Regions from separate parts of the Acidovorax sp. DW039 genome, predicted to be linked through region 1. Evidence: predicted binding sites of a transcription regulator. Region 1 holds the regulator's gene; each other region holds the start of a gene.

Region 1 (2,263 bases):
CGTTGGAGTGCCGCCCCCCAGATGCAGCTGGCTGACCACCTGCCCTACACCACACTGGGCCGTGTGCAGGTCAATTTCCCGGCTCAGGTACCGCAGATAAACATCGGCGCGATCATGGTGTTTGGTAATGATCTTGTTGCAGGCGCAGTAGTAGCATAGCGACTCGCAAAAAGGAATGTGCACATACAAAGACAGTGGCATCGCCTTGGCACCGGTACCCAGCCCCCGCTGTGCGAGGGCCAGCGTGTAGTCCTCCTGCCCGAAAGCCTCCACGAAACGGTCCGCCGTGGGGTAGGAGGTGTATCGGGGGCCCGGCACATCAAACCGGGTGAGTAGTTCTGGGGTTACTGCGGTCATGGGGATATCCTTGCGTACTGGCTTACTGTGCCGCAGCCTTCTTTTTGCGTCCTTGACCTGCATCAAGTGAAACGATCTCCACTGGAGCGACAATTTGATGCATATCATCTGCTACTACTCGCAGACCGAGGCATGCCGGCCTCCCTCGTCGGGCACGATATGTCCGAACTACATCCAGGTATCTGTGCCATGAATCCGCTCACCATCAAAGTCGCTTGCTCAAACTGCAATCTGCGAGAACTTTGTATGCCTGTCGGCCTGAACGAAGAACAGCTCCAGCGCATCGACGAGGTGGTCGCAGTGCGCCGCAAGGTCAAGCGTGGCGGCACCCTTTTTCGCAATGGTGAGGCGTTCACATCGCTGTATGCCATTCGCACGGGCTTTTTCAAAACCTGCGTGGCGACGGAAGATGGCCGCGATCAGGTGACCGGGTTCCAGATGGCTGGTGAAATCATTGGTCTCGATGGCATCGTGAATGAACACCACACCTGCGATGCCGTGGCACTGGAAGACGCTGAAGTGTGCGTCATGCCGTTTGACCGCATTGAAGAGCTGTCGCGCGAAGTGACTGCCCTGCAGCACCACGTCCACAAGATCATGAGCCGCGAAATCGTTCGCGAACACGGGGTAATGCTGCTGCTGGGCAGCATGCGTGCTGAAGAGCGCCTTGCGGCCTTTTTGCTGAATCTGGTGCAGCGCCTGCATGCGCGCGGGTTTTCCCAGTCTGAACTGGTGCTGCGCATGACGCGTGAAGAGATTGGCAGCTATCTGGGTTTGAAGCTTGAAACTGTCAGCCGCACTTTCTCCAAATTTGTGGAAGAAGGCACTGTGGAAGTGCGACAGCGTCACGTCAGGATTCTCGACACCGACGCCTTGCGACGCATTGTCAACAACCAGCAGGCCTGCCACTAGGCCCACTGACGGAGCAGTAACCAGCTGCGTTCAACACACAATCCCTTCCCCGTTATCGCAACGCGGAAGGGATTTTTGTTATCAAGAGCAGGAAGGCGTCTTGCGGCAGTCGTCCGGGCGATCGTGCTCAGGTACAGGGCAGCGATTCAATTCAAACGGCGACATGGCCAGCAGTGTCGTCAACGCACTGGAAACCATGGTGAGTATCCAGAACGCAAAAAAAACGACCGTGTAAACACCACTGCGCGACAGCCCCAGAGGGTGACCAAACCAGTGCAGATCCTCCGGGTCCACCAAGGCAAATACCAGCATCTCCAGGCCGCCCGCCACCAGGAAGGCGGGCCATGCAATCCACATCAGGCGTTGCGTCCACATCGTTCTGTCTCCTTGCTGCTTGGCTTCAGGCTGAGCTCTTCACAAAGAGCATCGGGACCAACTTAACTCAGCGCGGCTGGTCCTTCAAGGGGGTTAGCGCGTGGTTTCGGCCCTTCACGGCAGGCAACATGCTGGGGTCTGCCTTCTCCAGCGTCTTGTTGATATCGATGCCTTGCTGGTAGTAGTCCTCTGCCACCACCGGATCGGGCCTGGACATGGCAATCCACAGCGTAACAAACCCGGCAACGACCACCAATGCTGGCCCTGCCAGCACGAGCCAGACGTGGCCAAACTTCCACCAAGGTGCCGAACCCGAAGGGGCTGCCGAAGAAACTGCTGACATATTCATCTCCTTCACATTCAGGCTTGCAAGCCTAAGCTCCGCTGCTTACCTGGGAACCAAAAATACTGTTTTCTCTGCCACGTGGGCACCACTTTCAGCACCAATCTCTACCGTGATCGGATGGGAGCCGGGCGAGGCAGAGCCATAAGGCACCTGGAGCCGCACAGCCACCCAGCGCGACTGGGCGGGCTCGATCTCCACCTCTGTCTCAGAGGCCACTTCCAAGCCTTCCAGCCCCTTGGCGCCAATGCGATAGCGCTGTGGCGCCTCAGTGGC
Region 2 (2,263 bases), 2.1 Mb from region 1:
CAGGCCTGCAGCAGCGTGGTGCTTGCACCCAGGGCAGTGGCCATGAGCACTGTGCGGCGATTCATGATGGGATGCATGGGAGTTCTCCTTGCTTGGTGGACGGTGCTGGCAGTGGCCCCGTGCTTACTGGGGCATGAGCACGGTGTCGATCACATGGATCACCCCGTTGCTGGCAGCGACGTCGGTGGCTACCACCTTGGACTGGTTGACCATCACCCCCGAGCTGGTGGTGACTGTCAATTCCTGACCTTGCACGGTCTTCACCTTGCCGGCACTCACATCCTTGGCCATGACCTTGCCTGGAACAACGTGATAGGTCAGTACCTTGGTCAGCGCTGCCTTGTCGGCCAGCAGCCCATCCAGAGTGGCTTTGGGAATCTTGGTAAAAGCTTCATCCGATGGTGCAAACACCGTGTAGGGGCCTGGACCCTTGAGTGTGTCCACCAGGCCTGCCGCCTGAACTGCGGCAACCAGGGTTTTGAAATTGCCGGCTTTCACGGCGGTATCCACGATGTCCTGTGCCAATGCTGCGCATGTGGCACCTGCCGTCAGTGCCAATGCAATCAAGGTCTTCTTCATGGGACGCTCCTCTCTGTAAGGGACGGAAATGAAACGCCAGGATGGGCGCAGGCGAAATCTATAACCAATTGGTTCCAAAGTAAACCAAATGGTTTTTATTAATACCGTTCGGTAATTTTCTAAGGTGGGACTTCGCTCTGGCAAATAAAAAGCCCCGCAGAGCGGGGCTTGGATGGTGGGGCGGTCGGTGGCGGATCAGCGCACGATCAGCACGGGCACCTTGCAATGGGCCAGCACCTGGGTTGTGACCGAGCCGACGACCAAGGTAGCCAGGGCACCGTGACCGTGAGACCCCATCACCAGCAGGTCGAACTTGCCGGAATCGGCCACCTTGGCAATGGTTTCGCCCACGGCGCCGACCTTGAACATGCGCTTGGGTTCCACGCCGTGCCGGCCCAGGAACTTGGCCACCGGGGCCATGATCTTGTCGGCTTCTTCGGTGTGGTAGTTGTCTACCACTTCCTTGCCCAGAGCGGCACGCGCACGGGTGGGCAGGGGCGCTTGCACCGTCAGCACGGTGTAGCTGTGGTTGGGGCCCAGCAGGTCTTCATGGGTAGCCAGGTAGGCCAGCATTTTCTTGGTGAAAGCGCTGCCGTCGACAGCAAGCAGAATGTTCATGGTGTGCTCCAGGTTGATGTGTTCAGACTAATGCGCGCAGCCGGTTGTTGTCTTGACCTGGGTCATGTTTTTCGTCTTGCGCTGGGGCGGTATCCACACGGGCGACGCCCGCAGGGTGCCCACTGATCATACGGGGATGCAAAGCTGGCTCCGGAAGCTCTCCTGCTCTCCTTTGCGGGCATAGCCCAGCGGATTGGCGACCACACGGCATTGCCAGGGCTGCTGGGTCTGTGCGTCATGGCCCTGCACGATGTAGTCGCTGGGGGCATGCAAATGCCCGTGCAGCCACAGCCGGGCATGGGGCAAAAGCGCGTCCAATGCATTGCAAAAGCCCGCTGTGCCGGGCACCAGACCATAGCGTGGATCCGCACTGCGCAGGCTGGGGGCGAAGTGGGTAACGGCCACCGTAGGCCCATCAAAGGGTTGGGTCAGCGCACTGCGCAACCACTGTTGGCATATCAGCGCCTGCTCGCGCATAGGCTCTGCCAGAAAGGGCTTACCGGCACGCGTGCCCCCGGTTTTGCGCAGGTAAAAATTGGCGGCGCGAAAGGCCTTGTCCCGCAGACGCAGGCGGCGGCTCAGGTCCTGGGCGTTTTCATGGTCGGCCAGTGCATCAAAGTCGCTCCACAGGGTCGTGCCCACAAATCGCACACCGTTCAGCACCAGCATTTCACGTTCCAGCCAGGCAATGCCCAGCTTGTCACAGGTGCGCTGCAGGCGAAGGTGTGCTTCGTCGAAGTCCTGGGCATCGTATTCATGGTTGCCGGGCACGAAGACCACAGGCGTTGGCCATGCACCCCACTGTGGCAAGGGTGAAAACTGGGCCAGACCAAAGTCGCCATCGGTCAGCTGCCCACCCTGCTGGTATGAGCCAATGTCTCCTGCCAGTACGAGCACATCGGCGTCTGGGGCAGGCTGGGCTTGGAATTGGGGATGGGCCTCCAGGTGCAGGTCGGACAACAGCTGAATCTTCATGCGGGCAGTGTAGGCGCAGCCTCTGGCACCTTTGAACAGTTCCTTAGAACAAGTCTTACTCTGGGAAGGTTCGGCGCGCCGAACGGGCCAA
Region 3 (2,263 bases), 1.2 Mb from region 1:
CCCCAATGCTCGCGCCGCTTGCGTCGTAATGCAGCGGCGCATCGGCATGCGCGCCCACGTGGGGCGAGAGCGTGATGGCACTGACATTGACCGGACAGCCGGGGCCAATGGTGGCGCACCACTGCTGGCTAAAAGGCGTATCGCCCGGAAACACCGGGCTGCCTGTGTGAACGGGGGGGGAAATGTCCCAAAGCTTTTGCATGGGACGTGAAGGTAATGGCCTGGATTTTTTGTGGTGTCGGTTATTTCCAACAGTGGGAGATTTTTAGGGTGGGGTTTGCGTGGGGTGGTTGACGGGGAGCGGGATGGCTGCTTGGGCGGTGTTGTCTGTAGCTGCGCATCCTGGGAATGGGGGGCTCAATAGCTGCTTTGGGCCCCAAGCGGACCTAAAGGTTTACGACCTGCTCTTCCCAACTCAAGTGCGCAACAAGCAGGTGAACTTCGCCATCAGGATTGACGAAGATTGGACCGTTGCCCGCGAGTGCTGCCGACGGCACACGCGTAGAAATGAACTCTTCCGAGTTGTAGAAGAACACCCATCCATTTGGAGTTTCCGTAGTGAGTTCCGGCCGTATGGATAGAGCACAGCCTGCATCCCGCTGCAGTTTTTCAATCTGTTCGCGCGCCAACGCTGTTGCTGCATCACGGGTGATAGTCATTTTGGAATGTCCCTCTTCTTGCTGGAAACTGTCTCACGGAGACACCCGGTCGTGAATTCTGACAATGCGACCGTGGCCGACGATGCCGCCCTCCCACACTCGAAACGTCGCATCGATAGGGAATCGAGGCAACGCCATCCCTGGGAACAGGAATTGAGCGCCGACCGTCAAGGTGTGTCCGGGCCGGAATTCAACCTGATGGGGAACTGTAATCCTCATGGAATACGCTTCATCTTCTGAAAGACTTAGAACTCCTCGGTACTCACCAGTAATCGCGTGCTGTCTACCACCCGCGTGAGAAGGAAAAAGCGTGATAACTGCATCGATTTCAGGTGTCATCATGGGTGCAATCAAATGTCCGCTATCTGGCCGATAGCACTTCCTTTGCGGACGCATCCCTTACCTCCAAAAGCCAGCCAAAACAATCCACCCTCCCATCCCCTCTGACCTGAATCAACCGCCTGCGGAACTCCAATCGTAAAATGAGAACCAAACTCATTTGCACGAACACAGTCCCGCCATGAAAACCATGCAAGAGGGTGCCGCCGCTGCCCTGCACCCCAGCGCACCAGCCGCCCCATTGGCCGCAGCCTCGGTGCCCCATGCTGCCTTGAGCCTGAACGGGCTGAAGCCCCGAACCCCCGCCTTGGTCACTGGACTGGTGCCCGCCCGCGACGGGCGGGAGCACAGCACCTTGCTGCGCCTGCTGGAGATTGGTTTTGTGCCCGGTGAGGCCGTGCAAGTGCTGGCCCGGGGTGCCTGGGGGGGCGACCCGCTGGCCGTGCGGGTGGGGCAGGCCACGTTTGCCCTGCGCCAGCAAGAAGCGGCCATGGTGCAAGTGCAGGTGCTGGCATGAGCGCGGCGGTGAATATGGGGGGCGGTGCCGCCAGTTCCGCCGGTGATTTGCAGCGTGTGGCGCTGCTGGGCAACCCCAATTGCGGCAAGACGGCGCTGTTCAACCTGCTGACCGGCGCGCGCCAGAAGGTGGCCAACTATGCTGGCGTGACGGTGGAGCGCAAAGAGGGCACGTTGCACACGGCCAGTGGCCGCAAGGTGCGGGTGCTGGATTTGCCCGGTGCCTACAGCCTGCACGCGCACAGCCTGGACGAGGCCATCACCCGCGACATCGTGCGGGGCCGCCGCCCTGGCGAGGCCTTGCCCGATTTGCTGGTGTGCGTGACCGATGCCACCCACCTGCGGCTGAACCTGCGCCTAGTGCTGGAGGCACGGGCCTTGGGCCTGCCCATGGTGCTGGTGCTGAACATGAGCGACATGGCCGAGCGCCAGGGCATTCAGATTGACCGGGAGGTGCTCTCGCGTGAGCTGGGCATTCCGGTGCTCGCCACGGTGGGGGTGCGGGGCGATGGCGCGCAGGAGCTGCTGGCCTGGCTCGATTCGCCTGCCGCGCAGTCATTGAAAGCGCCTGTCGTGCCTGCGGAAGAGGCTGTGGCGCTGGACGCATCGGCCCTGGATGCGCAAACCCAGGTCAGCCGCACCCACCAGCAGGTGCACCGCCTGATGGAGCTGGCTGTGCGCGCCCCTGCCGCAAGCCTGCGTGTGGACGACCGCATCGACGCTGTGGTGCTGCACCCCGTGTGGGGCAT

What was found. The regulator FNR, encoded in region 1, switches genes on or off when oxygen is low (the NO sensors DNR and NnrR bind a similar motif). The targets are predictions, from matches to a motif close to TTGATNNNNATCAA.
Region 2: the regulator FNR is predicted to act here: its motif matches at 1,250-1,263, upstream of AACH87_RS01135 (universal stress protein).
Region 3: the regulator FNR is predicted to act here: its motif matches at 1,103-1,116, upstream of AACH87_RS08255 (FeoA family protein).

The regions. Positions count from the first base shown of each region.
Region 1 covers NZ_AP029019.1:3,035,313-3,037,575, forward strand. The annotation lists gene hemN (oxygen-independent coproporphyrinogen III oxidase) at 1-357, opposite strand, end outside; gene fnr (fumarate/nitrate reduction transcriptional regulator Fnr) at 547-1,269, shown strand; gene AACH87_RS13530 (hypothetical protein) at 1,351-1,644, opposite strand; gene AACH87_RS13535 (FixH family protein) at 1,712-1,987, opposite strand; gene ccoG (cytochrome c oxidase accessory protein CcoG) at 2,033-2,263, opposite strand, start outside.
Region 2 covers NZ_AP029019.1:254,596-256,858, forward strand. The annotation lists gene AACH87_RS01125 (fasciclin domain-containing protein) at 1-77, opposite strand, end outside; gene AACH87_RS01130 (fasciclin domain-containing protein) at 124-579, opposite strand; gene AACH87_RS01135 (universal stress protein) at 775-1,197, opposite strand; gene AACH87_RS01140 (metallophosphoesterase) at 1,324-2,172, opposite strand; gene AACH87_RS01145 (LysR family transcriptional regulator) at 2,228-2,263, opposite strand, start outside.
Region 3 covers NZ_AP029019.1:1,841,808-1,844,070, forward strand. The annotation lists gene kynB (arylformamidase) at 1-202, opposite strand, end outside; gene AACH87_RS08245 (YrhB domain-containing protein) at 387-659, opposite strand; gene AACH87_RS08250 (hypothetical protein) at 693-1,001, opposite strand; gene AACH87_RS08255 (FeoA family protein) at 1,180-1,515, shown strand; gene AACH87_RS08260 (ferrous iron transporter B) at 1,530-2,263, shown strand, end outside.